DNA from 2 places in the Caballeronia sp. NCF2 genome. Region 1 is predicted to be linked to the other one. Evidence: riboswitches for the same ligand, from Rfam matches in the RefSeq annotation. Region 1 holds a riboswitch; the other holds the start of a gene.
The links. A riboswitch is a leader RNA that binds a small molecule or an ion and turns the genes downstream of it on or off. The one in region 1 is predicted to bind cobalamin.
Positions count from the first base shown of each region.

Region 2: another riboswitch for cobalamin. It lies ahead of NCS02_RS03610 (TonB-dependent receptor domain-containing protein); the one in region 1 lies ahead of cobG (precorrin-3B synthase).

Region 1 is NZ_JALQDN010000054.1:114,023-129,074, reverse strand. Features, by position in the region: gene cobJ (precorrin-3B C(17)-methyltransferase) at 1-1,086, opposite strand, end outside; gene NCS02_RS18225 (precorrin-2 C(20)-methyltransferase) at 1,074-1,802, opposite strand; gene NCS02_RS18220 (precorrin-8X methylmutase) at 1,799-2,425, opposite strand; gene cobG (precorrin-3B synthase) at 2,418-3,686, opposite strand; cobalamin riboswitch at 3,751-3,939, opposite strand; gene cbiE (precorrin-6y C5,15-methyltransferase (decarboxylating) subunit CbiE) at 4,016-5,227, shown strand; gene NCS02_RS18205 (cobalt-precorrin-5B (C(1))-methyltransferase) at 5,234-6,331, shown strand; gene NCS02_RS18200 (cobalt-precorrin-6A reductase) at 6,328-7,059, shown strand; gene cobM (precorrin-4 C(11)-methyltransferase) at 7,056-7,784, shown strand; gene NCS02_RS18190 (DUF4186 domain-containing protein) at 7,789-8,196, shown strand; gene NCS02_RS18185 (glycosyltransferase family 87 protein) at 8,203-9,411, opposite strand; gene NCS02_RS18180 (TerC family protein) at 9,468-10,208, opposite strand; gene NCS02_RS18175 (OpgC domain-containing protein) at 10,477-11,634, shown strand; gene NCS02_RS18170 (DUF1328 domain-containing protein) at 11,796-11,969, shown strand; partial or broken gene NCS02_RS18165 (sigma-54-dependent Fis family transcriptional regulator) at 12,088-13,950, shown strand; gene eutC (ethanolamine ammonia-lyase subunit EutC) at 13,947-14,705, opposite strand; gene NCS02_RS18155 (ethanolamine ammonia-lyase subunit EutB) at 14,702-15,052, opposite strand, start outside.
Region 2 is NZ_JALQDN010000006.1:32,381-47,432, reverse strand. Features, by position in the region: gene NCS02_RS03665 (PaaI family thioesterase) at 1-293, shown strand, start outside; gene NCS02_RS03660 (cobyric acid synthase) at 287-1,762, opposite strand; gene cobU (bifunctional adenosylcobinamide kinase/adenosylcobinamide-phosphate guanylyltransferase) at 1,819-2,367, shown strand; gene cbiB (adenosylcobinamide-phosphate synthase CbiB) at 2,372-3,313, shown strand; gene cobD (threonine-phosphate decarboxylase CobD) at 3,319-4,314, shown strand; gene NCS02_RS03640 (cobalamin-binding protein) at 4,311-5,204, shown strand; gene NCS02_RS03635 (histidine phosphatase family protein) at 5,205-5,774, opposite strand; gene NCS02_RS03630 (adenosylcobinamide-GDP ribazoletransferase) at 5,759-6,517, opposite strand; gene cobT (nicotinate-nucleotide--dimethylbenzimidazole phosphoribosyltransferase) at 6,519-7,571, opposite strand; gene NCS02_RS03620 (ABC transporter ATP-binding protein) at 7,583-8,359, opposite strand; gene NCS02_RS03615 (FecCD family ABC transporter permease) at 8,356-9,384, opposite strand; gene NCS02_RS03610 (TonB-dependent receptor domain-containing protein) at 9,381-11,261, opposite strand; cobalamin riboswitch at 11,343-11,640, opposite strand; gene NCS02_RS03605 (ATPase) at 11,908-12,276, shown strand; gene NCS02_RS03600 (cell division protein ZapA) at 12,273-12,587, shown strand; RNA gene ssrS (6S RNA) at 12,693-12,874, shown strand; gene NCS02_RS03590 (EVE domain-containing protein) at 12,954-13,412, shown strand; gene NCS02_RS03585 (SIMPL domain-containing protein) at 13,482-14,210, shown strand; gene lgt (prolipoprotein diacylglyceryl transferase) at 14,263-15,052, opposite strand, start outside.

The sequences.
Region 1 (15,052 bases):
CTGCAGTTCCTCGCGATTGTCGGTGATGTGCACGCGCTGGTCGTCGCGAAACGGTCCCGCCATACGCACATACGTCTCGTAACCGAGCACGTCTTGTGCGTCGTGAAGCGCGCTTCTTGCGGCGGGCGTCATCAGTTCCGCCTTGCCGGGACCAAGGCCGATCACCGTCAGCGTGCCGCGCGCATGGCCGATCGATCCCGCATCGATCGGCGTATCGCTGACGTGCAGCGCAACGCCTCGCGCATCGTTGCGAGCGAATGGCGGGGCATCGCAGAAGCGCAACGACACATCGAGCGCACGCGCCGCATCTTCGAGCGGACGCGAAGCCATGTAGCGAGCGGGCGCAGTCAACGCCGCGAGCGCAAGCGGTGCGAGACCACGTTCGTTCAAGGCAGCTCGCACGCGTTCGGCGACGTCATCGTCGTGTGAAATATCTTCGATCCACGCAAGCACGCAACGCGGATGAATCACGAGGCTGTTTTCATCGCGCGTGGCAAGCGGCGTGATGCGAACGGCAAGACGCGCATCGTCGTTGCGAGGCAGCGCGGCATCGTCGAGCCAGGGCGCGTGGCCTTCGATGCGCGTCGTCGCGCCCGCCAGCAGGTCGGACACGAAACGCTTGCCTTGCTCGATATCCGCAAGTGCATAACCTTCGGGCGGCGCCAGCAGACATTTCCCGAAGCGCAATTCGCCGCTCGTCGTGATCGCGGGTGCGACTTGCAAGGCGTCGCCGATCTCGCGCGCAAGCACATTCACGCCGCTCATGCCGCCGAGCAGCGGCACGATGGCGCTGCCATCCTGCGCGATGGCGAGCACGGGCGGTTCGTTGCCTTTGTCGGCGAGACAGGATGCAAGCGCGCGAATCACGATGCCCGCGGAACACAGCGCGACGATCGCCGCGCCCGACGCATACAGACCACGCACGTGCGCGCCGAAGTCGTCATACGCGATGTCCGCGCTCACGCGGCTCGCCAGTCCATGCACGCGCGATTGCGGAAAGCGCGCCTGAATGCGACGCGCGGTATCGAGCGCGCCCGCGCCGAGCACGACGATCGCCATCGGCATGGAAGCCTTCATGCACGCCATTTTTTCCCCGGCACGACGAGCAGCGAGAAATACGGCGATGCCATCGGATCGACTTCATCGAGCGGCACGATGCGCTGGTTGGTCATCGTCGCGCGCTCGACATACAACGCGCGATCGTCGAGGCCGAGTTCGCCCAGCACGCGCCGCACTTTCTCGAAGTTGCGGCCGAGCTTCATGATGACGGCCGCATCGGCTGCTTCGAGACGGCGCTTCAGATCGTCTTCAGGCAGCACGCCCGACAGCACCGACAGGCTCTGATTGCGATACACGAGCGGCACGCCGAGCACGGCCACGCCGCCGAGCATCGAGCACACGCCCGGCACGACCTCTGCATCGAAGCGTGCTGCGAGACGATCGTGCAGATACATGTATGAGCCGTAGAAAAACGGATCGCCCTCGCAGATCACGGCGACATCGCGTCCGGATTCGAGATGACCGGATATCGTGAGCGCGGCTTCGTCGTAGAACGCGCTGATGATCGTCTCGTAGCAGAGCGGCGGTTCGAGCGCTTCGGTCGTCACCGGATAGACGAGCGGCAGGCGCATCTGCGTATCGTCGAGATGCGATTCGATGATGCCGAACGCATTACCCTTCTTGCCCTTTGCGACGAAATACGCGACCACCGGCGCGGTCTTCAAAAGCCGCAGCGCCTTCACGGTGATCAGCTCCGGATCGCCCGGGCCGACGCCTAATCCAAAGAGACGTCCGCGCATCATTCGGCCTCCGAAGCAAGTGCGTTCACTGCGGCCGCTGCCATCGCGCTGCCCCCGCGCCGGCCGAGCAGCGCGACGAAGGGCACGCCGCGGCTATCGGCGGCGAGCATCGCTTTCGATTCCGCCGCGCCGATGAAACCGACCGGAAAGCCGAGAATGAGCGCGGGCTTCGGCGCGCCGGCATCGATCATGTCGAGCAGATGGAAGAGCGCGGTCGGCGCGTTGCCTATCGCGACGATCGCGCCTTCGAGTTGCGCACGCCATAGTTCGAGCGCGGCGGCCGAGCGCGTGTTGCGCATCGCGCGGGCGCGCTCGGGAATCGAGGGATCGCTCAAGGTGCAGATCACGCGGTTGTCGGCGGGCAAGCGCGCGCGCGTGATGCCCTCGGCGACCATGCGCGCATCGCACAGGATCGGCGCGCCTGCTGCAAGCGCCTTTCTTCCGATGCTGCCCGCGCCGGGCGAGAAGCGCAGATCGCTCACGATATCCACCATGCCGCACGCATGGATCAGCCGCACGGCGAGCTTCTCCAGATCGGCGGGAATGGCGGCGAGGTCGGCTTCGGCGCGGATCGTCGCAAAGGACTGACGATAAATCTCCGCGCCGTCGCGGATGTAGTCAAGCATCGGCATGGCTCCGGGCGAGCCGTTCGGCCGCCTCTTCGATGGTCAGATTGCGCGCGACGGCTCGTGCGTCGCGATGTAAGTCGTATCGTCCGGGCGCGACTGCGTAGAGCGTGACCGGAACCGGATGCGCCGCCGCGCACGAACGCTCGCAGCCGCTCAGATGCACCTGCGTCCCGTCATCCGAAGGCAGGAGCGCGGCGAGCCGGTGAGCATCGGCTTTGGTATCGGCACGGCTCTTTGCGCAGCGTTCCGAACCCGCGCACGCGATGAGGCGCGCGAGCGGTTCGTGCGCGCCGGTTGCAAGGCCGAGCGCGTGCAGCCCTTGCAGCATGTCATGCGCTGAATGCGCCGCGAGGCCGGGAATCAGCACGCTTTGCCACGGCGTCATCGTCAGGCGGCTTGCGCCGTGTGCGTCGGCGAGATTGGCGAGCGCTTCGAGCGTCGTCGCATCGAGACGGCCCAGCGGCGTTTGCGCACCCGCGTACCACGTCGCGCGATGCGGCTCCTCGTGCGCGCCGAGACGCAGCGATGCATCGGCGGGTGCGCGTGTCCATGTCGCGATATCGGCGTCGAAACGCAAGGCGTCGAGAAAGCGCGCAACGCCGATACGCGCAAGCAGATCGCGCATGCGATGTTCTTCAGGCGTCGCCAGCGCGAGAAAGCTGCGCAACACGTTCAGGACGAACATCACGAGATCGTCGCGCGAGATCGCGCCGAGCGCCGGATCGCGCATCGTTCCGGCGAGGCCGAATGCGAAGCGCGCGCCATCGTCGATGGCGGAAAGCCAAAGATCGTGCGGATGATCGAGCATCGCGAGGCGCTCGCCGGCGTCGAGCTGGAGCGCGAATTTCGGCGACAGCGCATGCAGCGACGCATCGGCCTGCATCGCATCGACGATCCGCGCGGCGAGCGCGCGCGTGCCGTCGTCCGCGAGCGGGCTCAGCATTACGTTGCGGATGTCGTCTGCGCCCGCCGTCGACGGGCCGAGGCCCGCGTCGAGGGCGATGTCGACGAGCGCGGCGTGGGCATCGTCGCGAATGCCGCGCAGTTGCAGATTCGCGCGATTGGTCACTTCGATCACGCCCGAGCCGTACTCGCGAGCCGCGCGCGCGACGGCCCGCGCCGCCCGCGTGCTCAACACGCCGCCCGCGAGACGCAGACGCGCAAGGCCGCCATCGCGCGCGGGCACGATGCGCATCAGGCCCGGGCATGCGGAAGCACGCGGCGTTGCGTTGAGCGATGAGCGGTCGAAAGAATTCAAAAGCGTGACCCGTTGGGCTTCGCGCGTGATGAGCGAACCGGTACACCCCGCCCGGTCGGCGTCGCGCGAATGCGTTGGGTCGGCAGGTCTCTTGGCTGGCAGGTCGACATTCGCGCCGGCCTTCCCGGTAAAAACCAGTGGCAGTGGAGCGCGGACTCGCTGCGTACAATTGCGGGGGCAGCCACAGTTTCGCTGTGTTCCCTTTTAAGCCCTCGGTCTCACGACCCCGGGCGCCGACGGACCTGTATTATGCCCGCTTTTATCGACCCTCCGAGCGCTTCCGGCATGTATCCGGGAACGCGATCGGAATCGCAGCAAGGAGACCGCGCATGTCGAACTGGCTGACCGTGGTGGGCATCGGCGAAGACGGCTGGCACGGACTTTCCCGCGCCGCGCGTCGCGCGCTTCTCGACGCCCAGTCGATCCACGGCGGCGAACGTCATCTCGCGTTGCTGCCGGATCGCATCGCCGCGCGCCGCATGCCGTGGCCGAAACCCTTTTCGCTCGATGCCGTGCTCGCCGACCGCGGCGACGGCAAAACGCGCATCTGCGTGCTCGCGAGCGGCGATCCGATGTGCTTCGGCGTCGGCGCGACGCTCGCGCGCGAAGTCGCCAACGGCGAAATGCGCGTCATTCCCGCGCCGTCGTCGCTGTCGCTCGCGGCGGCGCGCCTGTGCTGGGCGCTCCAAGACGCCGTCTGCGTATCGCTCGTCGGGCGGCCGGCGGCGTCGCTGCTCGCGAATCTGCATCGCGGCGTGCGCCTCATCGTGCTGAGCGCGGACGGCACGACGCCCGCCGCCGTCGCCACGCTTCTGACCGCGCATGGTTTCGGCGCGAGCCGCATGACCGTCTTCGAGCATCTCGGCGGCAGCGACGAACGCCGCATCGACGAGCGTGCCGACGACTGGCGCGAGCCCGTCGTTGCCGCGCTCAATCTCATCGCGATCGAGTGCCGGACGCACGCCGGCCACGCCGGGCCGCCGCTCACGCCCGGTCTCGCCGACGACGCCTACCGCCACGACGGCCAGTTGACGAAGCGCGACGTGCGCGCCGTGACGCTCGCGCGCCTCGCGCCGCAGCCCGGCGAACTGCTGTGGGACGTCGGCGCGGGCTGCGGCTCGATCGGCATCGAATGGATGCGCGCGCATGGCGCGTGTCGGGCGATCGCGATCGAAGCGAACGAGAGCCGTCAGCGTCTCATCGAATACAACCGCGATGCGCTCGGCGTGCCCGCGCTGCAACTCGTCAGAGGCGAAGCGCCCGCCGCGCTCGACGGCCTTCCCGCGCCGGACGCGGTGTTCATCGGCGGTGGATTGACGGTGCCGGGCCTGCTCGATGCGTGCTGGGCGCGTCTGCGTCAGGGGGGGCGGCTCGTCGCCAATGCGGTGACGCTGCAAAGCGAGGCGGCGCTCGTCGAATGGCGCGCGCGCCACGGCGGCGAGCTGACGCGCATCGGCGTCGCGCAGGCGGAACCGCTCGGCAGCTTCGACACGTGGCGTCAGGCGCTGCCGATCACCGTCCTGCACGCGAGCAAACCGTGATGCGTCATGCGTGAAGAGACGCCGGAGAAAGCCGCGCCGCTGCGCAGCGGCTACACGACAGGAAGCTGCGCGACCGCGACGAGTCTCGCGGCCGCGCGCCTCTTGCTGCTCGGTGAGACGAGCGAGCGCGCGGAGATCGTCCTGCCGAAGGGCCAGCGCGTGACGATGATGCTTTCGTTCTGCCGCCGTTTACCCGATGAAAGCGCCGCCGCCGAAGCCGGCGTCATCAAGGATGCGGGCGACGATCCCGACGTCACGCACGGTGCGCTCGTGTTCGCGCGCGTGCGACTGTCGGAGGAACCGGGCGTGCGCTTTCATGCGGGCGCGGGCGTCGGCACGGTGACGCGCGCGGGCCTCGCGCTCGCCGTCGGCGAACCGGCGATCAATCCGATGCCGCGCAAGATGATGACCGAGCATCTCGACGCGCTCGCAAAAAGCGTCGGCTATCGCGGCGGTTTCGACGTGACCATCGGCGTGGAGAACGGCGAAGCGCTCGCGCAGAAGACGATGAATCCGCGCCTCGGCATCGTCGGCGGATTGTCGATACTCGGCACGACCGGCATCGTCAGACCGTTTTCGTGCTCGGCGTACATCGCGTCGATTCATCAGGGCATCGATGTGGCGCGGGCGAACGGGTATCGGCATATCGCCGCGTGCACCGGCAACCAGAGCGAGGACGCGATGCGCGCGCGCTACGGCCTGCCCGACATCGCATTGATCGAAATGGGCGATTTCGTGGGCGCGGTGCTCAAGCATTTGCGCCGCGCGAGCGTCGACAAGCTGAGCCTGTGCGGCGGCTTCGGCAAGCTGTCCAAGCTCGCGGCGGGGCATATGGATCTGCACAGCCGCAGTTCGAGCATCGACTTGCCGCTGCTCGCCGTCTGGGCCGCCGATGCGGGCGCGAACGCCGAACTGCTGGCGTCGATGCGCGCGGCCAACACGAGTCAGGAAGCGCTCAAGCTCGCACGCGCGGAAGGCATCGCGCTCGGCGATATCGTCTGCCGACGCGCGCGCGATGTCGCGCTCGACGTGCTGCCGCCAGGCATCGAAGTCGAGACCTTCGCGATCGACCGGCGGGGCAATATCGTCGGGAGCGCGGCATGACGCGCGTGCTGCTGCTCGGCGGCACCGGCGATGCGCTCGCGATCGCGCGTGCGCTTCCTGCGACGCACGTCTACAGTCTCGCGGGCCTCGGGCGCGTGCCGGGCGATCTGGCGTGCACGGTGCGCGTCGGCGGTTTCGGCGGCATCGACGGGCTCGTGCGATATCTGCGCGACGAGCACATCACGCTCGTCGTCGATGCGACGCATCCCTATGCCGCGCAGATGAGCCGCCACGCGTTCGATGCCTGCGCGCTCGCCGACGTGCCGCTCTGGGCGGTGCGCCGTCCCGTATGGCAGCCGCAGGCGGGCGACGACTGGCGCGAGGCGTCGGACTGGCGCGAGATCGTCGAATGCATCGCGCCGTTTCATCGGCCGCTTTTCACGCTCGGGCGCGAGGCGCTCGCGCATCTGCACGACATTCCCGCGTCGCAGCACTGGACGATTCGCTGTCTCGACGCGCATCCGGGCAACGCGCGCGCGAGCATTGTCGATGCGCGCGGTCCGTTCGATCTCGCCGGCGAGCGCGCCTTGTTCGACGCGGCGCGTATCGATGTCGTCGTCAGCAAGAACAGCGGCGGGCGGGCGACCGAGGCGAAGCTCGCGGTCGCGCGGGAACGCGGTATCGCCGTCGTCATGCTCACGCGGCCCGCGCTTCCCGACGCCGACCGCATTTTCGACGACGCCGCCAGCGCCCGCGACGCGCTTCAACACTGGCTCACCAGACCATGACCGTTTATTTCATCGGCGCCGGACCGGGCGATCCCGAACTCATCACAGTAAAGGGGCAGCGGCTGATCCGCGCATGTCCCGTGATTCTCTACGCCGGCTCGCTCGTGCCGACGCAAGTCCTCGACGGACATCGCGCGCTGAAATGCATCGACACGGCCGAGCTCGATCTCGACGCGATCGTCGCGCTCCTGCAGGAAGCGCACGCGAACGGGCACGACGTGGCGCGCGTGCATTCGGGCGATCCGTCGCTGTACGGCGCGATCGGCGAGCAGATTCGCCGGCTCGACGCGCTCGCGATTCCCTACGAAGTGGTGCCGGGTGTCACGGCGACGGCGGCATCGGCGGCGGCGCTGAAGCGCGAACTGACGCTGCCCGGCATCTCGCAGACCGTGATCTTCACGCGCTACGCGACGAAGACGTCGATGCCCGAAGGCGAGAGCCTCGCCGATCTCGCGCGTCATCGCGCGACGCTCGCGATTCATTTGGGCGTGCGGCATATCGAGCGCATCGTCGCGGAGCTCGTGCCGCATTACGGCGCGGAGTGTCCCGTCGCGGTCGTGTTTCGCGCGAGCTGGCCGGACGAGACGCGCGTCGAAGGGACGCTCGCGAACATCGCGCCGAAAGTGCGCGAGGCGGGCATGGAACGCACGGCGATGATTCTCGTCGGACGCGTGCTGGCCGCCGACGGCTTCGCGGAGTCCACGCTCTACGCGAAGGATCGATGACGCGATGCGCGACCTCGACGCCGTCTTCGATGCGCTCGCGAAATCGGCATTCCGGCGCCGTTTCGCGCTCGGCGTGCGTGAGGGGAAAGTTTTAAGGGAGAAGGGCGTCGACACGGTCGTGGCGCAGGCGCATGAGCTGATCGGCAAGCGGCTTGCGCCGCAAGCGCCGCTGAACGACGGCAAGCAGACACCGTTTCGCGGGCATCCTGTGTTCATCGCGCAGCACGCGACGGCGACGTGCTGCCGCTCGTGTCTCGCGAAATGGCACGGCATCGCGGCGGGAAAAGCGCTCGACGACGCCGAGCGCCAACATGTCATCGATGCCATCGAACGCTGGCTGCGCGCGCAACCGCTGCCGGCGGCGTCGAACCAGCCCGCGCCCGACAATCCGCAGCGCGAACTGCCTTTCTGACGCGCTCTAACGCGACGGATCGGCGCCCGCGGCTTCGAGACGCGCGCGCCGCACCGCCACGAAAATCAGCAACGCGAAAACCAGCGGTCCTACACCTACGCCGCAGTCCTTGGCCAACTGATTTCCCAACTGCGGATAGATCCACGCGAAAAACAGGATCGCGGGCTCGCCGCGCAGCCATCCGTCGCGCAGCGCGCGCGCGGCGATGAGTGCCAGCGGGATGCCGAGCCACACGCCGTCGTAGTTATAGATGTAGGGGCTGATCATGAACGTCGCGGCGACGAGCGCCGTCGCGCGAACTTCCAGTCCTTTCGCATTGCGCCATACCCACGCGACGGCGCAGATCGCCACGATCGCCTGACACGCCTGCGCGACATAGGCGGGACCGGTCGCGACGTGCGCCATGCGCAGGCTCGCGAAGAGGCTCGCCATCTGAAACCAAGGAAGACTGCCGCTCGCGGTGAAACCGTTGGCATCGTGCAGTCCGTGGAGAAAGACCGGCAGGATGTCGAGGCCGAAGACGGCGACCGAAACCGTGGTGAACAGGATCGTCGTTAGCGCGGCGGCGATGAAGGTCGTCCACATGCCCGCGCACGCCAGCGCGAGCGGAAACAGGATGGCCAGATGCGGCTTGATCGAAAGCAGGCCGATGAAGACGCCCGCGAGCATCGGCCGTTTTGGCATCGAGAGAAATGCGGCGAGCGCGAGACTCGCGGTGAGCGCGGCATTCTGTCCCTGGGCCGCGTTGAGCCAGATGCCGGGAAACGCGACGATCCACATGATCATGTCGGGGATCGGCAGCGCGCGGCGGGCCAGCAGCACGAAGACGACCGACGAAATCGAAGCGAACAGCGCGTAGGCAAGCGGCGCCGACAGCAAGCCGAACGGCTGCACCAGCAGCAGAAAGTTCGGCGGATAGAACCACGGCCCCGGCAGGATGATGTGCGGCCCCAGTTGCTGCGCGACGTGCTTGATCGCGTCCGCCGAATAGGCGTCGAGCGGATGCCCCGCGAGCGCGAGGCGCGCAGCCGACCAGAACGTCAGAAAGTCCCAGCCGGCCGGATGACCTTTCTCCGCGACGGCACTGCGCACGGCGAGAACGAGCCCGTAACACTGGAGCACGACGAGGATCGTCGCGCAATAAGCGCTCACGCGCGAGCCGTTGAGCCAGCGCCGACCGGGCGCGCGTTCGATGGAAGCGGGTTGGGTGCTCATCCGTCCGATATCGGCCGGATGGCGCCGAAACTTTAGCGAACGTCCGCCCGCGCGCGCTACTCGCGAACGCGTCCCTTGGCGCGCCGCGCGAGCATGTTCAGGCCCTCGACCAGCGCCGAGAACGCCATCGCCGCATAGATGTAGCCCTTCGGCACGTGTGTTCCGAAGCCTTCGGCGATCAGCGTCATCCCGATCACGAGCAGGAAGCCGAGCGCGAGCATGACGATCGTCGGATTGCGCTCGATGAAGCGCGACAGCGGACCGGCCGCGAACAGCATCACGGTGACGGCGGCGATCACCGCGACGAACATGATCGGAATGTGCTCGGTCATGCCGACCGCCGTCACGATGCTGTCGATGGAAAACACGAGATCGAGCAGCAGGATCTGGCCGATCGCCGACAGCGGCGTCAGGCTCTTGCCCGACGCGGGGCCGGCGTGTTCGTCGGCGTCGTGCGTGACGTGATGGCGGATTTCCGTCGTCGCCTTCCAGACGAGAAACACGCCGCCCGCGATGAGAATCAGGTCGCGCCAGGAAAAGCCGTGCCCGAACGCTTCGAAGATCGGCGTGGTGAGGCGGACGATCAGCGCGACCGTGCCGAGCAGGCCGAGCCGCATCACGAGCGCGAGCGCGATGCCGATGCGCTGCGTGCGTTCGCGGTGCGCCGCGGGCAGCTTGTTGGTCAGGATCGAAATGAAGATCAGGTTGTCGATGCCGAGCACGACTTCCATGACGACGAGCGTCGCGAGTGCGGCCCAGGCGGCGGGATCGGCGAGAAGGGCAACGAGATAGTCCATGGTTCGGGAGCGTTCGAGATGAGGGCGAGATATTAGCCTGTTCGGCGGGAAAAATGAAATGAACTTGAAAGCTTGCGCCTGATCGAAACCAGCCGGTGACAATCCCCGACGCGAGATGTTGTTCAAACCGACAAATATCGGATTTGAAACGCTTATTTGCATCTGTTCGCGTGATGCACTGCCGCAAATACGGGTAAACTCCAATGCTTTCGCGCCGCGTGTTCGCGGCCGTGTTTAACTGTCGCCGCAAGGACACTGAGCAAGCCGCATGCAGCAAAAATCAAAACGTCTCGTCGAGCTGGACTTCTTCCGGGGACTGGTACTGCTGATCATCGTCGTCGATCATATCGGCGGCAGCATGGTGTCGCGTTTCACGCTGCATGCCTTCGCGCTCAATGACGCCGCCGAAGTCTTCGTGTTCCTCGGCGGCTTCGCCACGGCGACGGCCTACGCGTCGCTCGCGGAGCGCCGCTCGGAAAGCGCGGCGCGCAGGCGCTTCGTGAAACGCGCGTTCGAGCTTTATCGGGCGTTTCTCGTCACGGCGGCGCTGATGCTCGTCGCATCGTTCCTGCTGCGGCCCTTTTTTGGCCACGCGCCGAATCTCGCGCTGCATGATCTGGACACGCTGATGTCGCAGCCGGTTTCCTCGATCGCGGAAATTCTCACATTCGAGCGCCAGCCTTATCTCTCGGCCGTCCTGCCGATGTACGCGCTCTTCGCACTCGCCGTGCCGCTCATGCTGCCGCTCGCGCGCAGCAAGCCTTGGCTGCTGCTCGGTCTAAGCCTCGCGGTGTGGGCGTTCGCGGCGCAGATCGGCGAATTCATGCCGTCCGTCGACGACAATCTGTGGGACTTCAATCCCGCCGCCTGGCAGTTGATGTTCGTGCTCGGCGTGCTGGCGCGCTGCCAGCCGATCTATCAACGCGTGAGCGCGAACCGCTTCGGCTGGATCGTGAGCGCGGGCGCCGTGGCGCTGATCGCCGGCATGGCGTACTACAAGCTGCTCGTGCTGCCGCCGGTGCTGGACAGCGCCTTCAAGCGCGACCTTGCTGGTCCGCGCGTCGTGAATTTCCTCGCCATCGCGTGGATCGCGGCGAATCTGGCGCGCTACGGCGTCGTCAAGGCGGTGGCGACGCGCCTGCCGTGGGTCGGCGCATTGGGACGCGCGGGCATGGTGTCATTCGTGGCGGGAACGGTGATTTCGCTCGTCGTCGATTCGATCCTGTTCACGTTGACCGATGGCCTCATCAACGTGCCTGCCGGACTCGCCGCCGACGCCATCGCGATCGGCGCGCTACTTGCCGTGCCGCATGTGCATCAGCGGATCTCGAACTGGCTCGGCACCCGTCAGCCTGTCCCGGCGACGGCCGCCGCCGCACCCGCGACGGTCGCCGCAGCCGACAATCGGGCGCGCGGCATACGGTGATCTCTTCGAAGCGGGCAGTCGAACTGCCCGCTTTTTTATCGCGCTTTCATTGCAACTAACGGTCTGATTTTGCCGCCGACTCCGATAAGCACCGCCCGCGAAGAACCGAGGCACAGGTCTTGCAAACAGTCACCGAACACAACACAAACATCGGATCTGCCATGCTCAAGCTCGCCATTCTTTTCGCGATCATTTCTGTCGTCGCCGGATTCTTCGGCTTTACGCGCGTATCGTCGGGTGCGGCGGGCATCGCGAAGATCTGCTTCTTCATCTTCCTGATTCTGTTCGTCATATTCCTCGTCGTCGCGATTTCGGCGGGCTCGCTCGTGCTGTAGCGCGGGAAAGCGCCGGGCGCCGTACCGCGTGGTTCCTCGCATCGACCCGCGTGCGGCGACGGTGTTACATTGCCCCGAGAAGACGTTCACGCGACCGTGAATCGAAAAGGAGGAGGCGATGCAGCATGCCATCGGCGCGGCCTTGCAGTCGGCGCAACGCGACGTCATTCGTCATTCGCACGAGCGCTCGGCCACGTTCGGGCTGTGCGAGACGATGCGCCCGGATTACGCCGTGCTGTCGGGCACGGAGCTCGCCGTCAAGCTCGATGAAAGCCGTGCGCTCTTCGCTCACGCGCTGCCGGTGATGGAAACGCTGTACGCGCAGATCGCCAATACGCACAGCATGATCGCGCTCACCGACGCGAGCGGATTGATCCTGCATTCACTCGGCGACGACGACTTCCTCGCGCGCGCCGAAAAAGTCGCGCTGCGCGCGGGCGCGCTCTGGAGCGAGGAGCATCAGGGCACGAACGCGATCGGCACGACGATCGCCGAGCGCACGGCCGTCACCGTGCACGGCGACCAGCACTACCTGCGCGCCAATCACTTTCTGACGTGTTCCAGCGTGCCGATCCTCGATCCGCACGGCAATCTCTCCGGCGTGCTCGATGTCACCGGCGACCGACGCGGCTATCACCAGCACACGATGGCGCTCGTGAAAATGTCCGCGCAGATGATCGAGAACCGACTGATCGCGAGCGGCTTCAGCGACGGCCTGCGCATCCGTTTCCATAGCCGGCCCGAGTTCATCGGCACGTTGATGTAAGGCATCGCCGTATTCGATCTCGACGGGCGCCTGCTCTGCGCGAACCGCAGCGCGCAGTTTCAGCTCGGTCTCGAACTCGGCGCTTTGCGTTCGCAGACGCTCGATGCGCTGTTCGGCGAGCGCGTCGATGAACTCATCGCGCGCGCGGGCGATGCGCCTTGCCGGCTCGAACTGCCTAGCGGCGTCGCGGTGTTCGCGAGCGTCGATTTTCACGCGCGGAACATGTCGAGCGTCCCGAGCACGACGAGCACGATCCCCACACGCGAGCGCGCCGGTTCGAGCCTCGCCGATCTCTGTACCGGCGATGCGCAGATGAACGACATCGTCGCGCGCGTGCGCAAGGTCATTGGCAAGAACATACCGATTCTGATCGGCGGTGAAACGGGCGCGGGCAAGGAAATGCTCGCGCGCGCGATCCACGACGATTCGCCGCGCCGCGCGGGGCCGTTCGTTGCGGTGAACTGCGCATCGCTGCCGGAGACGCTGATCGAATCGGAGCTTTTCGGCTATGCGCAGGGCGCGTTCACGGGCGCGGCGAAGCGCGGCGCGATCGGCAAGATCGTGCAGGCGAACGGCGGCACGCTCTTTCTCGATGAAATCGGCGACATGCCGCTCGCGATGCAAAGCCGTCTGCTGCGCGTGCTGCAGGAACGCGTCGTCGAGCCGCTCGGCGCCGCGCGCGCGGTGCCGGTCGATTTCATGCTCGTCTGCGCGAGCAATCGCAAGCTGCGCGAGCGCGTCGCGCAGGGCGAATTCCGCGAAGATTTGTATTACCGGATCAACGGTCTTTCGGTGACGCTGCCGCCGCTTGCCGCGCGCTCCGACCTGCGCGCGGTCGTCGACAAGATTCTGCGGCACGAGCGTTTCGCCGGGCGCGTCGTGTACGTCGACGACGACGTGCTCGCGCTCTTCGCGCGTCATCCGTGGCCGGGCAACATACGGCAGTTGAGCAATGTCCTGCGCACGGCGTCCGCGATGCTCGACGATCACGACACGCATATCCGCATCGAACATCTTCCGCACGATTTCGTCGATGAACTCGGCGAACAGCCCAAATTCGATAACGCAACGCCGCCCGCGAACGTCGCGCGTCTTGTCGACATCGAAGCGAGCGCGGTGAGCGCCGCGCTCAAGGCGCACGGCGGCAATGTATCCGCGACGGCGCGCGCGCTCGGCATATCGCGCACGACGCTGTATCGGAAGTTGCGCGTTTAATCGGCTGGCAGTTTCGCGTCGGACGCGGGCAACGCGCCGCTGTGATCCTTCAGCCCGACGCCGGTGAGCTTCAGGCGGCGCGCTTCGTTCAGCAGCCACATCAGCTTGAATGCGGCGATTTCGTAGTCGAGTCCTTCGGGCCGCACATTCGATATGCAGTTGCGCTCGGCGTCGTTGCGTCCGGCGCGCGGCGCGTAGGTCACGTAAAGACTGAGGCTGTCGGGCGAACTGAGCCCCGGCCGTTCGCCGATCATTACGACGACGATCTGCGCCCGCAAAAGCTCACCGATGCGATCGCCGAGGGCGACGCGCGCCTGCGTCGCGATCACGACGGGACCGACGTTCCAGCCGTCGAGCCGCGCACGCAATGTCGCGAGCAAGGGCGCGACGTGACGTTGCGCGGCGAAGGCCGACAAGCCATCGGCGGCGACGAAAACGATATCGCTTTCGGATGCGTGCGCTGCAAGCCGTTGCGCGCTTTCATCGTTCAGCACGCGGCCCAGATCCGGCCGACGCAGATAGCGATCGCGATCCGGCGCGGCGCTTTGCGCATCGAGCGTATCGAAGCCGGCGGCGCGAACGGCTTCGCGCAACGCGACGGTATCGAGCGGCTGATGCACCGCGTCGCGCGCCTGCGCATGCGCGAGTTCGAATGCGAGCAAGGGCGCGGTCGGCAGGCTGCTGCCCGCGCGGCCGAGCGCGATGCGCGCGTTGGTGAAGCGCCGCAGCGCGTCCCAGGCATCGGCGTTCGTCATGAGTCGATCCAGTCGAGCAAAGGTTGCGTGGGCGCGGCGAGCAGATTGCCGCGGCCATCGGTGACGCGCATCTTCGCGAGCCACGCTTCGAATTCCGGCGCGCGTTTCAGGTTCAGCGCGCGGCGGATATAGAGCGCGTCATGGAACGACGTGCTTTGATAGTTGAGCATCACGTCGTCCGCGCCCGGCACGCCCATGATGAAGTTGACGTTCGCCACGCCGAGCAGCGTGAGGAGCGTGTCCATGTCGTCCTGATCGGCTTCGGCGTGATTCGTGTAGCAGATGTCGCAGCCCATCGGTACGCCGAGCAGCTTGCCGCAGAAGTGGTCTTCGAGTCCCGCGCGGAT
Region 2 (15,052 bases), on a different contig from region 1:
TCCGCCCGGAATTGCTCGCGCCGAATGGCTTTCTGCATGCGGCGACGGTCGTCGGCCTCGCGGATACGTGTTGCGGCTACGCGTGCATCGCGCATCTGCCGGAGAAGGCGCAGAACTTCACGACGCTCGAACTGAAGAGCAACCACGTTTCGACGGCGCGCGAAGGCAGGATCGTCGCGAAGGCGACGGCCGTGCACCTCGGGCGCAGCACGCAGGTGTGGGACGCGACGGTCACGAACGGCGACGGCAAGCTGATCGCCATGTTCCGTTGCACGCAGATGATTCTTTATTGACCGAAGGCAGCTTGTAGCGCGTCCAGATCGAGCGACTGCGCGAACGAATCGGCGAGGCGATCCAGCGACGCCTCGCGCAGCGCCGGATAATCGAGCAGCTCGGCGTCTTTTACGCCCGCCCATGCGAGCAGCGCGGCGCAGGCTTCGGGCGTATCGAAAACGCCGTGCAGATACGTCGCGGCGATCTGGCCGTCATCCGATACCGCGCCGTCGACACGCCCGCCGTCCAGCGCGACCAGCGGCCGCGCGAGCGCCGGTCCGCGCGTGCGGCCCATGTGGATTTCATAGCCGCGCACGGGCGCTTTGGCATCGCCGATGGTCAACCGTCCGGTGACATTCTCCAGTTGCTTCTGCGGCGTTAGCACGGTCGAGAGATCGAGCAGCCCGAGGCCGCCCACGCACCCCGCCGCGCCTTCGACGCCATCGGGATCGTCGATCTCGCGTCCGAGCATCTGCATGCCGCCGCATATGCCGAGCACCTTGCCGCCGTATCGCAGATGCCGTTCGATCGCGCGATCCCAGCCGTTTTCGCGCAGCCATGCGAGATCGCGCTGCACGCTCTTCGAACCGGGCAGCACGATCAGATCGGCGGGCGGCGGCGCAACGCCCGCGCGCACATAGCTGAAGTCGATCTGACGATGCGCCCGCAGCGCATCGAAATCCGTGTGATTGCTGATGCGCGGCAGCGCCGGCACGATCACCTTCAGCGCGGGTGCATCGCCCCGCGTGTGCGGCTGGCTCGGCAGCATGTCCTCGGCGTCGAGCGTCAGGCCGTGCAGATACGGCAGCACGCCGAACACCGGCTTGCCCGTCTGCGCTTCCAGCCAGTCGAGCCCCGGCTTCAACAAGCCGATATCCCCGCGAAACCGGTTGATGACGAAGCCGCGAACGCGCGCCCTTTCGCTCTCCGACAAACACGCGAGCGTGCCGACGAGATGCGCGAACACGCCGCCGCGATCGATATCGGCGACGAGCACGACCGGGCAATCGACGCGCTCCGCGAAGCCCATGTTGGCGATATCGCCGTCGCGCAGATTGATTTCGGCGGGACTGCCCGCGCCTTCGACGATCACCGCGTCGAAGTCCTTCTGCAAGCGCTCGTACGACGCGAGCACGGCGTCGAACGCGATGCGCTTGTACGCGTGATACGCGCGCGCGTCGAGGTTCGCGTGCGCGTGACCGTGGATGATGACCTGCGCGCCGCGATCGCTCGTCGGCTTGAGCAGGACCGGATTGAAGTCGATGCGCGCATCGACGCCCGCCGCGATCGCCTGAAGCGCCTGCGCGCGGCCGATCTCGCCGCCATCGACGGTCACTGCGCTATTGAGCGCCATGTTCTGCGGCTTGAACGGCGCGACGCGCACGCCGCCGCGCCGGGCGAGGCGGCACAATCCGGCGACGAGCGTGCTTTTGCCGGCATCGGACGTCGTGCCCTGGATCATCAGCGTGCCGCGTGGCGTGAATGGCATCGGAGGATTCTCATGAAGAGCGACGCGCTATCTTAGCCCGTCAGTACAATATCGCGATGACCCCCGACCTCACTTTCATCCTCGGCGGCGCACGCTCCGGCAAGAGCGCGCACGCCGAACGGCTCGCCGCCGAAAGCGGCCTGCCCGTGACGTATATCGCGACTGCGCGCGTCGGCGACGCGGAGTTCGCCGAACGCGTGAAGCTGCATCGCGGGCGCCGGCCCGCACACTGGACGCTCGTCGAAGCGCCGCTCGATCTCGCGGGCGCGTTGCGCGAAGCGGATCGCGCGGGACATTGCGTGCTGATCGACTGCCTGACGCTGTGGCTCGCGAATCTGCTTTTTTCGAAAGAAGCGATGAGCGACGAAATCGCCGTTCTGCCCGACAGCGCCCGCGATGCCTTCGCGCAATTCGACGCAACGCTCGGGCAGACGAAAGGCAAAGTGATCGTCGTGAGCAACGAAATCGGGCTGGGCGTCGTGCCGCTCGGCTCCGTCACGCGTCTTTATGTCGATGAACTCGGCCGGCTGAATCAGCGCGTCGCGGCCGCGAGCACACGCGCGACGCTGATGGTCGCGGGCCTTCCGCTCGCGCTCAAGGGTTAGCGCGATGCTCCTTCTCTCCGCCTACGCAATGGCGCTTCTCGCCGTGCTCGGCGTGATCGTCGATCGCATCTTAGGCGAGCCGCGCGCGCGGCATCCGCTCGTCGGCTTCGGCAATCTCGCGACGAAGCTCGAAGCGCGCGTGAACACCGGCTTTCGCGCGCGGCCGGCGGGCATCCTCGCGTGGTTCGCGCTGGTCGCGCCGCCGGTCGGCATCGCGTGGTTTCTGGTCGGCGCGCTGCCGTTCGCGTATGCGTGTCTCGTGCATGTTCTGCTGCTCTGGTTCGCCCTCGGCGCGAAAAGCCTGCGCCAGCACATCGCGCCGATCGCTCGCGCGTTGAGTTTCGGCGATATCGATCACGCGCGCGTGCTGACGTCGCGCATCGTGTCGCGCGATACATCCCAAGCCGATGAAAACGCGCTCTCGCGCGCGGCGGTCGAATCGGCGCTGGAAAACGGCAACGATGCGATCTTCGGCGCGCTCTTCTGGTTCGCGGTCGCGGGCGGCCCCGGCGCGCTGATGTTCCGCCTCGCCAACACGCTCGACGCGATGTGGGGTTATCGCACGCCGCGCTTTCTGCGTTTCGGCTGGGCGGCCGCGCGCTTCGACGATGTGCTCAACTTCATCCCCGCGCGCCTCACGGCCGCGACCTACGCGCTCGCCGGCGACACGCACATGGCGTGGCACTGCTGGCGCACGCAGGCGCGCTCGTGGGATAGCCCGAACGCGGGGCCGGTAATGGCCTCGGGGGCCGGCAGTCTCAACGTGCTGATCGGCGGCGCGGCGGTGTACCACGGCGTGCTCGAAACGCGTCCGACGCTCGGCGCGGGCCATCCGGCGACGGCGAAGCATGTCGTCGCGGCGTTGCGGCTCGTCGAGCGCGCGACATTGATGTGGCTCGCGGTGCTATTGATGATCGCGGTTCTGAGCGTAACGACGAGTGGCTGACTGACATGACGCAATCCATCCGGCACGGCGGCAATCTGCGCGAGGCCGCGCGCCGCTACGCGATATCTCTCGATGACTGGCTCGATCTGTCGACCGGCATCAATCCGCACGGCTATCCGGTGCCGCCCGTCGCGCCCGATGCGTGGCGGCGCCTGCCCGAAGACGACGACGGCCTCGCCGAAGACGCCGCGCGCTACTACGGCGCGCCGCTCGCGTTGCCGGTGGCGGGATCGCAGGCGGCGATACGCGCGTTGCCCGCGCTTTTGCGCCGCGGCACGGCGGCCGTCGCGCCGCTCACGTACGGCGAATACGCGCCCGCGTTCGCACGCGCGGGCCACGCGATCGCCACGCTCGACATCACGAAGCACGATTTGCCCGATACGTTCGATCACGTCATCGTCGCCAATCCGAACAATCCGACGGCCGAGCGCGTCGCGCCCGACACGCTGCTTTCCTGGCACGAACAGCTCGCCTCGCGCGGCGGCACGCTGATCGTCGATGAAGCGTTCGCCGATACCGATCCCGCATCGTCGCTGGCGAGCGAGACGGCGCACGACGGGCTCGTCGTGCTGCGCTCGGTCGGCAAGTTTTTCGGGCTCGCGGGCATTCGCGCGGGTTTCGTGCTGGCCGCGCCCGCGCTCGCCGACGCGTTGCGCGACGCGCTCGGCGCATGGACCGTGAGCGGCCCGGCGCGACATGCGGTCGCCGCCGCTTTCGCCGATATCGCGTGGCAGCGCGAAATGCGCGAGCGTCTGCATCGCGATGGCGCGCGCCTTGCCGCATCGATCGCGATCTACGGTTTCGACGTGCGCGCGACGCCGCTTTTCGCGTGGACAGCGACGCCGAAAGCGCCCGAACTGCAACACGCGCTCGCGTTGCGCGGCATCTGGACGCGTCTTTTCGATCCGCCCGGCATGACGCCGAGCCTGCGCATCGGATTGCCAGGCGCGGAAGGCGACTGGGCGCGCCTGTCGCTCGCGCTGCGGGAGATTTGCGCGTGAGGTTGTGCCGTGCGATTGCCCTGCTGATCGGCTTCGCGGTGACGCAAGCGCATGCGATCACCGTCGTCGATGACAGCGGCGCGTCCGTCACGCTCGCGAAGCCCGCCGAACGTGTCGTCAGTCTCGCGCCGCATGTGACCGAGTTGCTGTTCGCGGCGGGCGGCGGCGCGCGCGTCGTCGGCGCGGTGACGTATAGCGATTATCCGAAAGAGGCGCAGGCGATTGCCCGCGTCGGCGACAACAAGGCGCTCGATCTCGAACGCATCGTCGCGTTGCATCCGGATCTGATCGTCGTGTGGCGGCATGGAAATGCGGCGCGTCAGATGGATCGGCTGCAGGCGCTCGGCGTGCCGATCTATTTCAGCGAGCCGAAGCATCTCGACGATATCGCGGCGAGCATCGGCAAGCTCGGCGCGCTGCTCGGCACGCAGAATGAGGCACGCGCCGCGTCCGATGCCTTCACGCGCGCGATTGCGCGATTGCGTGCGCGTTACGCGGAACGGCCGCGCGTGAGCGTGTTCTATCAGGTGTGGGACGATCCGTTGATGACGCTCAATCGCGACAACGTTTTCGACGAAGTGATCGGCTTGTGCGGCGGCGCGAACGTGTTCGCAGCCGAGAAACCGCGCGTGCCGACGATATCGACCGAAGCCGTGCTCGCGGCGAATCCGGAAGCGATCGTCACGGCGACACCCGGCGCGACGAAGCCCGATCGCCCGTTGCCCGCGCTCGAAAGATGGCGGCGCTGGACATCGATGACGGCGGTGGCGCGCGGCAATCTTTTCGGCATCGACGGCGATCTCATCAATCGGCCGACGCCGCGGCTTGCGCTGGGCGCGGATGAGCTGTGCCGCGATTTGGAAATCGCGCGCGAGCGGAGGACGAAGTAGTCAGGCGTTCCACCGCACAAGCAGCCACTGCCCGCGCACGCGCCTGAACCACGCGATCCCGCCGAAATCGAGCGGCCATTGCAACGCCGATTCACGCGCGACGCCGAGCAGATGCGCAGCAAGCACGCGCACGACGCCCGCATGCGCGACGACATGCACGGCCCGTTCATCGACACACGTCGCATCGAACCACGCGATCACGCGATGCGCGAACTGCGCGAGACTCTCGCCGCCGTGCGGACGCGCATGGGCGATATCGTCGGCCCATGCATCGATCAGCGCGCGATCGATCGCGTCCCACGCGCGCCCTTCCCACGCGCCGAAGTGCATTTCGGCCAGACGTGCGTCGAGATGAACGTCGCCGCCCAGCGCACGCGCGATCGAAGCGCAACGCACGAGCGGACTCGCGTGCCATCCATCGACGCATGGGGGCACGTTCAGCGCCTTCATGCGCGCCGTCAACGCGCTCGCCGATTCGCGCGCATCGCGCTGCAAAGGCACATCGGTTTGCCCGTAGCAAACGCCCGCATCGACGGCGACTTCCGGATGCCGGATCAGGACGAGATCCATGCGAGCCCTATGAGATAGATCGCGATCTCGAACACTTGCTGCGCGAAACCGAGGCAATCGCCCGTGTAACCGCCAATGCGCCGCACGAAGTACCGTCCGATGAACAAGCGCAGAACGATCAGCGCGACGATCGTCACGCACGCGAGCTTCCAGTCGGTCACGAAGAGCCACGGCAGGCCGAACGCGAGCGCCAGCGCGAACGACGACACGCTCATGCGCTGCGCGACCGGCTTCGCCTTGCCTTCGGCGCGCACGTAATCGAGCGTGACGAGATAGCTGATTGCGAACGCGCGGCTCGCGGCGTGCGCGGCGATCATCGTCCACGCGACGCGTTGCGGCGGCAATGCGGCGAGCGTCTGCCATTTCAGCGCGAGCGCGATCATCAACGCAATCGCGCCGAACGCGCCGATGCGCGAGTCGTGCATGATGCGTAACGCGTCCTCGCGCGTGTATGCGCCGCCGAAGGCATCGACGCAATCGGCGAGTCCGTCTTCGTGAAACGCGCCGGTCAAGACGAGCGTCGCGGCCATCGAAAGCAGCACCGCGATGCCCGCCGGAAACACGCGCAACGCCGCGAGATACACCAGCGCCGCGACGCCGCCGACCATCGCGCCGACGAGCGGAAAATAGCGCGCCGCCGCGTTCAGATAGTCGCGCTCGAAGCCGACCCAGCGCGGCACCGGCACGCGCGTGAAATAGCCGAGCGCGGTGAAGAAATAGCGCAGTTCGTCGAGCGGGCGCATCTCAGTCGGCTTTATTCGAGACGCCCGCCGACTCGAAGCTCGCCATTTCGTCGACGAACGCGACGGCCGCGCGCAGGATCGGCAACGCGAGCGCCGCGCCCGTGCCTTCGCCCAGACGCAACTCGAGTTGCAGCAGCGGCGCGGCACCGAAATGCGCGAGCATCCGGCGATGCCCCGTCTCGTTCGATGCATGCGCGAACACGCAATAGTCGAGCACGTCAGGCGCCATCTTCGATGCAACCAGCAACGCGGAAGTCGCGATGAAACCATCGACGAGTATCGTCATGCCCGCGCACGCGGCGGCGAGATACGCGCCCGTCATCATCGCGATTTCGAAGCCGCCGAAGGTCGCGAGCGTGTCGATCGCATCGCCTTCATCGCGATGCAGCGCGAGCGCTTTAGACAGCACCTCGCGCTTGTGCGCGAGTCCTCGCTCGTCGAGACCGGTGCCGCGCCCGACGCACTCGTCGATCGAAAGAACGCACAGACGGCTCATCAAACATGCCGCCGCCGACGTATTCGCGATGCCCATTTCGCCGAAGCCGATCACGTTCGTGCCGAGCGACGCGTGATGCCGCACGCGCGCCGCGCCGCGCGCGATGCCTTCGAGCGCGGTCTCGCGCGACATCGCGCGTTCGTGCGCGAAGTTGCGCGTGCCGAGCCCGAGCGACAGACGCTCGTATCCATGATCGATGGGAATCGGCGTCGCGACGCCCGCATCGACGACTTCGAGCGTCATGCCGACCGAGCGCGACAGCGCGTTGATCGCAGCGCCGCCCGCCAGAAAATTCGCGACCATCTGCGCGGTCACTTCCTGCGGATACGAGCTCACGCCCTCTTTCGCGATGCCGTGATCGCCCGCGAAGACGATCATCGCGGGACGCTCGATGCGCGGCTTCGCCGTGCGTTGAATCAGGCCCATTTGCAGCGCGATGTCTTCGAGCCGCCCGAGACTGCCGGGCGGCTTCGTCTTCGTGTCGATGATGCGGCGCAGTTCGCCTTCGATGGCGCGGTCGAGCGCGCGGGGCATCGGGATGCCGTTATTCGTGGACATCGGAATTCCTTTCATGAGCGAGGGATGGAAGGCACGAGCGCTTCGTGCTCGCCATCGCGAATCAACGCGAGCGGATAGCCGAATGCGGCGCTGGCGCGTTCGGCCGTGAGCACGTCGGCGACGAGTCCCGCATGAGCGCCGCCGTTCCCGTCGAGCAGAAGCGCGTGCGTCGCGAAACGGCGCGCGAGATTCAGATCGTGGCACGAGAAGATTACGGTGCGCTTGTGCGCGCGCGCCGCGTCGCGCAACGCGTGCAGGCAATCGATCTGATGATGCAGGTCGAGATGCGAAAGCGGTTCGTCGAGCAACAGCAGCGGCGCGTTCTGGCACAGCACGGCGGCGAGCGCGACACGCTGGCGTTCGCCGCCGGAAAGCGTCAGCACGTCGCGCGACGCGAACGATGCGAGACCCAACGTTTCGAGCGCGGCGTACGCGGCGGCGCGATCCTCGTCGCTCTCCCAGCCCCAGCCGGTGAGATGCGGAAAGCGGTTGAGCAGCACGGTATCGAGCACGCTCGCGCTGAAGGCGTCGTGCGCGGCTTGCGGCATCAAAGCGCGCGCGCGCGCGAGTTCCGTCGCGCGCCATGACGCGAGCGCGCGGCCGTCGAGCGACACGCTGCCCGATGCGGCTTTCGCAATCCCGGCGAGCACGTTGATGAGCGTCGTCTTGCCCGCGCCGTTCGGCCCGGCGATGCACCACATTTCGCCCGCTTCGATCGACTGCGTGAGCCCGTCGATGAGCGTGCGCTTACCCGCGCGAAGCACGATGGCGTCGAGCCGCAAAATCATCGCGGCCTCCGCAGCAGCATCCACAGGAACATCGGGACGCCGATCAATGCCGTGACGACGCCGACCGGCAATTGCGCGGGCGCGATCACCGTGCGCGCGACGAGATCGGCGGCCATCACCGCGAGTCCGCCCGCGAGCGCGGCGGCGGGCACGAGCATGCGCTGATCGTTGCCGAACGCGAGGCGCAGCAGATGCGGCACGACGAGCCCGACGAAGCCGATGGTGCCCGCCGTCGTCACGGCGGCCGCCGCCGCGATCGATGCGACGAGATACACGCGCAGACGCAAGCGCTCGACCGGCACGCCGAGCGCGCGCGCGGTCGTATCGCCGCGCAAGAGCACGTTCAGTTGCGGTGCGACGGGAACGATGACCGCGAGCACGACGGCGAGCGCGATCAGCGCGGGCCATGGCGCCGCCGCGCCGTTGAGATCGCCCGTCAGCCAGAAGATCATGCCGCGCAAACGGTTCTCGGGCGCGACGCTCAGGATCAGCGTGATGAGCGCGCCCCATCCCGATGCGATCACGACACCCGTCAGCAAGAGCCTCGGCGATGCGTCCTGTCCGCTTTGCCACAAGTCCTTGCGCGCGAGTCCGAGGACCAGAACGATCGATGCGAACGCGCCCGCGCAAGCCGCGATATCTACGCCCCACCACGGCAGCGACCCGAGCATCGCGGCAAGCGCGAAGGTTGCCGCGCCGCCGGATACGCCGAGCACGTACGGTTCCGCCAGCGGATTGCGCAACAGCACTTGCAGCAGCGCGCCGGCGAACGCGAGCAATGCGCCCGACGCGAAGCCCGCGAGCGCGCGCGGCAGACGCAAGGTCAGCACGATGTCATCGGCGATATCGGGCGTCGCCGAGTGCGCGTGAAAGAGCGCGCCGATCGCGCGCGATACGGGCAACGCGACGCTGCCCATCGCGAGCGACGCGACCAGCACGACGAGCGTCGCTGCGCCGAGCGCGATCCAGATCGCGGTGGCGCGGCTCGCGTTCATCGCGCGCGGACGTTCAGCCACGCGGCTCACGACGGATGCCAGCCCAACGTGATGTACGCGCCGCGTCGTGGCGTGTTGTACGAGTACGCAAGTTCATAGTCCTTGTCGAACAGGTTGTCGATGCGCGCCGTGACGTACCACGACTTCGAGATGTCGTAGCGCGCCGACAGATTCACGATGCCGTAGCCCGCGAGCGTCGAATCGTAATCGCTGCGTTGACCGCTCACGATCCATTCGCCACCGACGCGCCACGGCCCGATCGTGCGATGCGCCGTCAGCGTCGCGAAATGCCGCGCGCGCCGCGTCAAATCCTCGTGATTCGTTTCGTCGACGGGATTCTGGAACGTGACGCCCGCGCGCACATCCGTTGCGCCGACGTGCCCCGCCCACGATCCCTCGATGCCCTGCACCTTCGCGCGCCCGACGTTCTGCGCGACATAGTAGAAGCCGCCGTCGGACACGTAATCGATCAAATTCGAATAGCGCGTCTGAAAAAGCGTCACGCGCACCACGCCGAGCGCATTCGATGCGTACTGCAACGCCGCCTCGACCGAATGACTGCGCTCCGGCTGAATCGACGGATTGCCGCTCAGCGGATAGTAGAGATCGTCGAAGCTCGGCGCGCGAAACGAGGCCGAATAGCTCGCGCTCGCCTTCCAGTGCGCGTCGAAGTTATACGCGTAGCCCAGATAGTAGCTGTTCGCGCCGCCGAAATCGGAATACTGATCGCGGCGCAGATTCGCCTGCAACTCGTTCGCGCCGATGTGCCCCACGTAACCCGCGAACATCGAATTCACATGACGGTCGGGCGCGCTGAACTGATCGGAATCGAGCGTCTGATCGAGATGCTCGTAGCCGAAGAGCAGCTTGTGCGCGTCGCTGATCCGCACGTCGTTCTGCCACGTATATTGCCGGTTCTCCGAATCGAAACGGCTCGTATAGACGCCGTTCTGCTCGATGTTCGCGCGGTCCTGTCCCTGCGCGATCGTGAAGTGCGTCGTCCAGTTATCCGTGACGCGGCCGTTCGCGAACACCGACGCCGAGCGCACGCGATCGTGCGTTTCGTTGATATCGGTCGGCTGGCCATAGGCATCGTCGAAACTGTTGATGCCGTTCGATTGCAGGAAGCGCACGCCCGCGTCCCACTTGTCGCTGAACTCGTGACGCAGCGTCGCCGCGACGCTCTCGTTCAGATAGCCGTTCGCGTTCGGATTGGCGCCGGGCGCGATTCCCGGATCGATCGACGAGAAGCCGTCGGTTTTCTCGCGCGAGACGTTCACGCTGAAGGTCGTGCGGCCGTCCTTGTCGAGCGCGCCGCTCACGCCCGCCGATTGCCGCTGCGTGTGATAGCTGCCGTACTCCGCCTCGAAGTTGAAGCGCGGCGGATGCGCCTCGCCTTCCTTCGTGAAGATCTGCACGACGCCGCCAATCGCATTCGATCCATAGAGCGCCGACACGTTGCCGTTCACGACCTCGACGCGCCCGATCTGGTCGAGCATCAATTGCGATAGCTGTGCCGCGCCGAGCGACGCCGATTCGACGCGCACGCCGTCGATCAGCACGAGCGATTGCGACGACGCCGCACCGCGTATGAAAAGCCCCGAGTTCGAGCCCGGTCCGCCGTTGCGCGTGATCTGCACGCCGGGCGCGAGCGCGACGAGTCCGAGCGCGTCGCTTGTGTTTGCATCGGCGATGTCCTGCTCGTCAAAAAGCGATGTCTGCGGAATCGATTCGGCAAGCGGCTGCGGCGCGCGCGTCGATGTGACGACGACGGGCGCAAGCGTTTGCGTGCTGTCTTCCGTCTGGGCCGCCTGTGCAGCGCCGGCGAACGGCAAGGCGCCGATGGCCGCAACGAGCGCGCCATGACGGGAGAGACCGCTTCTGAGCGCGGCCAGTGGCAATACCATGTGTGAAGTGTTCCGTTTCGCGTGAGCGCGACCCCGCTCCCCGCGAGGACGATGCGCGACGAACGCACCGCGCCATGCGCGCCGATGCGTCGGACTCCGGCCGGTATCCGGGCTGGCGATCAATCGTCTCGCCTTCCCGCGCATGGCGCGCAGTGGCATCGACACGTTTCTTGCAGTCGCGCGCGTGCGACGAATTTCGACACGCTCGCGCGGCAAAAACGCGCATGAGACGACTTGCAACTTGCGTTGCGGTCGCTTACCGTTGCGGGGGCAGCACAGGTTGGCTCGTCGTCGATTGCGGCGACTTCGCTCCCTGTTTCCCGTTTGACTGCATCCACGAGATCCGCGGATGCGAGCACCAAAAGTGCGGCAAGTGTAGGAGCGCGGTTCGGGGCCGTCAAGAAAACCGCGCGGGCAGACTGGCGCGGCGCATGACGAATCGAACGAGAAGCGAAAGAGAAGCGGCCGGCCTGTCATCACGAGCGTTGCGGGGCGCTCGCGTTTTCTGCACACGAATGCATCGCGACATGCGCTTGATTCGAAGGATTAAGCGCTAGATCGCGTGTTGTTACGTCTCGAAACGAGACATTTATCGGAAGCTCCGTTGAACCGCGCTAAAATGCGAGGTCTTTAGAGGACGCAGCACATGCTCAACGAACTCGAATCACTGTCAGGAAACATCGGCCGGCTGATCCAGATCAGCGAGCGCCACAAGCAGGCGCATCAAGCGCTGCAGGAACAACTCGAACAGCTGCGCGCCGACTATGCGAACGTGCAGGCCGAGCTCGCGCAAGTGCGCGAAGAGCGCGATACGCTGCAGTCCGAACGCGATTCGCTGTCCGCGAAAATCGACGACGCGCAAATCCGCCTGAACGCGATTCTCGAAAAGCTGCCGCGCGGCAAGTCCGCGCAACATGCCGAGTCCGACAATCAACTCGATCTCCTCGAAGCCGATTCCCAGGAAGCACATGAAACGGAATTGCACGGCGAGCATCATCAGGGAGAGAAGGCATGACGACCACGCAGATCGAAGTATCCATTCTCGGGCAGCCGTATCGTCTCGCGTGCTCGCCGGAAACCGAAGGCGCATTGCGTGAAGCCGTCGCGCGCGTCGACGCCGAAATGAACAAAGTGCGCAATGCAAGCAGCGTGCGCGGCACGGATCGCATCGCGGTGATGGCGGCGCTTTCGCTGGCGTCGGAATTGCTTAAGCTGCAGGACAGCGTGCGTCACGGCGAGGCCTTCCCCGCCGAAGAAATCCGCCGCACGATGCACTCGATGAACGAGCAATTGGGCGCGGTCATTGCGCAACACGAAGCGCAATAAGGCAGATGCGCGTCGAGTCAATCAGCGCGCAATGTCAATCGAAAAAAGAAACTGCCGAAGTAGCGTGAAGAGGCTGCAGAAGGCAAACGATTGGTGTAGAGTGACGTTTCCCTGCCTGGTACGCCAAGGTCATATATTCCTTGAACCAATGCTACATTGGCACGGTTGCGGAACCTTGCAGCACGGGCGCGCGCGTCGCTAGTCCGATGTACCCGAAGTGTTGCTTACCGCGACCAATCTTGAACCCAGGTTCAGGATGCCGGCCTAGCGGCTGTGGCGGGGACCTCATTCAAGAAACGGCATCGGTTTTTCCGATGCCGTTTTCGTTTGTCCCTGCCGTTCGCTCTTCGATTCATGCACACGACCATGCGCTACTGGCTGATGAAGTCCGAACCGGACGAAGCGAGCATCGATCATCTCGCGCACGCGCCGAAAAAAACCTTGCCGTGGACGGGCGTACGCAACTATCAGGCGCGCAACTTCATGCGCGATCAGATGCAGATCGGCGACGGCGTGCTCTTCTATCATTCGAGCTGCCCGGAGCCGGGCATCGCGGGCATCGCGAAAGTGTGCTCGACGGCGTATCCGGATCCCACGCAATTCGATCCGAAGAGCGATTACTACGATCCGAAATCGACGCAGGAAACGCCGCGCTGGATGCTCGTCGACGTGAAGTTCGTGAAGAAGACGCCGCTCATATCGCTCGCCGCGTTGCGCGAACATCCAGAGCTTGCCGACATGCAAGTGCTCGCGCGCGGCAACCGGCTCTCGATCACGCCCGTGACCGAAGCGCAATGGCGATTTATTACCGAGCACCTCGTCTAACAAGGAACTTACGACTTCACGAATGCGACTAAATCCCGTCGCACGTACGCGATGTCACGGAGTCCTTCGATGCTCAATAAGAAAACCGCCGCCGCCTTCGCCCTGCTCGCGATGTCCGGTGCCGCGCTTACGTTGTCTCAAACCGCCGCTGCGCAGACGGTGATAACGCAGCCACAGCCCTCGGGCGTGCTCTCGCTCTCCGCACAAGCGAGCGCGCAAGTGCCGCAGGATGTCGTCAACATCACGCTCTTCTACGAACAGGAAGCGGCCGATCCGTCGTCGCTCACCAGCACGCTCAATCAGCGCGCCGAGGCCGCGTTACGCGAAGCCAAAGGTGTCGACGGCGTGACCGCGAAGAGCGGCTCGTTCACCGTCTATCCGTCGACGGATCGCGACGGCAAGATTTCCGCGTGGCGCGGGCGCACGGAAGTCGTGCTCGAATCGCATGACTTCGCGGCGGCATCGAAGCTCGCGGGCAAGATGAGTTCGTCGATGCAAGTGGGTAGCGTCGCGTTCTCGCTGTCGCCCGAAGCGCAGCGCGCGGCCGAGCAAAAGCTCGTCTCGCAAGCCATCGATTCGTTCCGCAAGCAGGCGCAAAGCGCCGCGCAAGGCTTCGGCTACAGCAATTTCACGATTCGGGAAGTGAATGTCGGACGGAGCGGCGCGCAGCCGCGTCCCGTCATGATGATGCAATCGCGCGCGATGAGCGCCGATGCGAAGATGGCCCCGATCGCGATGGAAGCCGGCACGACCACGGTGACAGTCGACGTTTCCGGCTCCGTACAAATGGGACGCTAAACGTCGCTCACGCTGTTCACGCGGGGCGGCGTTCGACCGCCCCGCTCTTTCCTCAAGCCTTTGCGGATTCGGGCGGCAGGCGCAGATTGCGCTTGTAGGCCCACACCATCATTACCACGCCGGCGACGATCATCGGCAGCGAAAGCCATTGGCCCATCGAGAGATTGAGCGCGAGCAAGCCGAGATAATCGTCCGGCTCACGCGCGAATTCCACGGTGAAGCGCGCGAGTCCATAACCGATCAGGAACAGCGCCGAAATCGCGCCGACCGGACGCTGCTTGCGCGAGAACGTCCAGATCACGATGAACAGCACGAGCCCTTCCAGCGCGATTTCGTACAACTGCGACGGATGACGCGGCAGCATGTGGTAACGCTGAAAAATTTCCGTGAGGTGATACTGCGCGTCGAGCTGCGGATTCTTCGAGAGCCACACGGCGTCGTCGTTCGTCGAGTTCTGGAAGAGCATCGCCCACGGCGCGTTCGGGTCCGTCACGCGGCCCCACAGCTCGCCGTTGATGAAATTGCCGAGTCGCCCCGCCGCGAGACCGAGCGGCACCATCGGCGCGACGAAATCCGTCACCTGCAGCCACGTGCGCTTGCGGTGATACGCGAACAGCACCATCGCGAGCGTCACGCCGAGAAAGCCGCCGTGAAACGACATCCCGCCTTCCCATACCTTGAAGATATCGAGCGGATGCGCGGCGTAATAACTGGCCTTGTAAAACAGCACGTAGCCAATGCGCCCGCCCAGAATCGTGCCGAGCACGCCGTAGAACAGCATGTCGTCGATGTCCTTCACGGTCCAGCCTTGCGCGGCGACATAAGGCAGCCGCAGCCGCAAC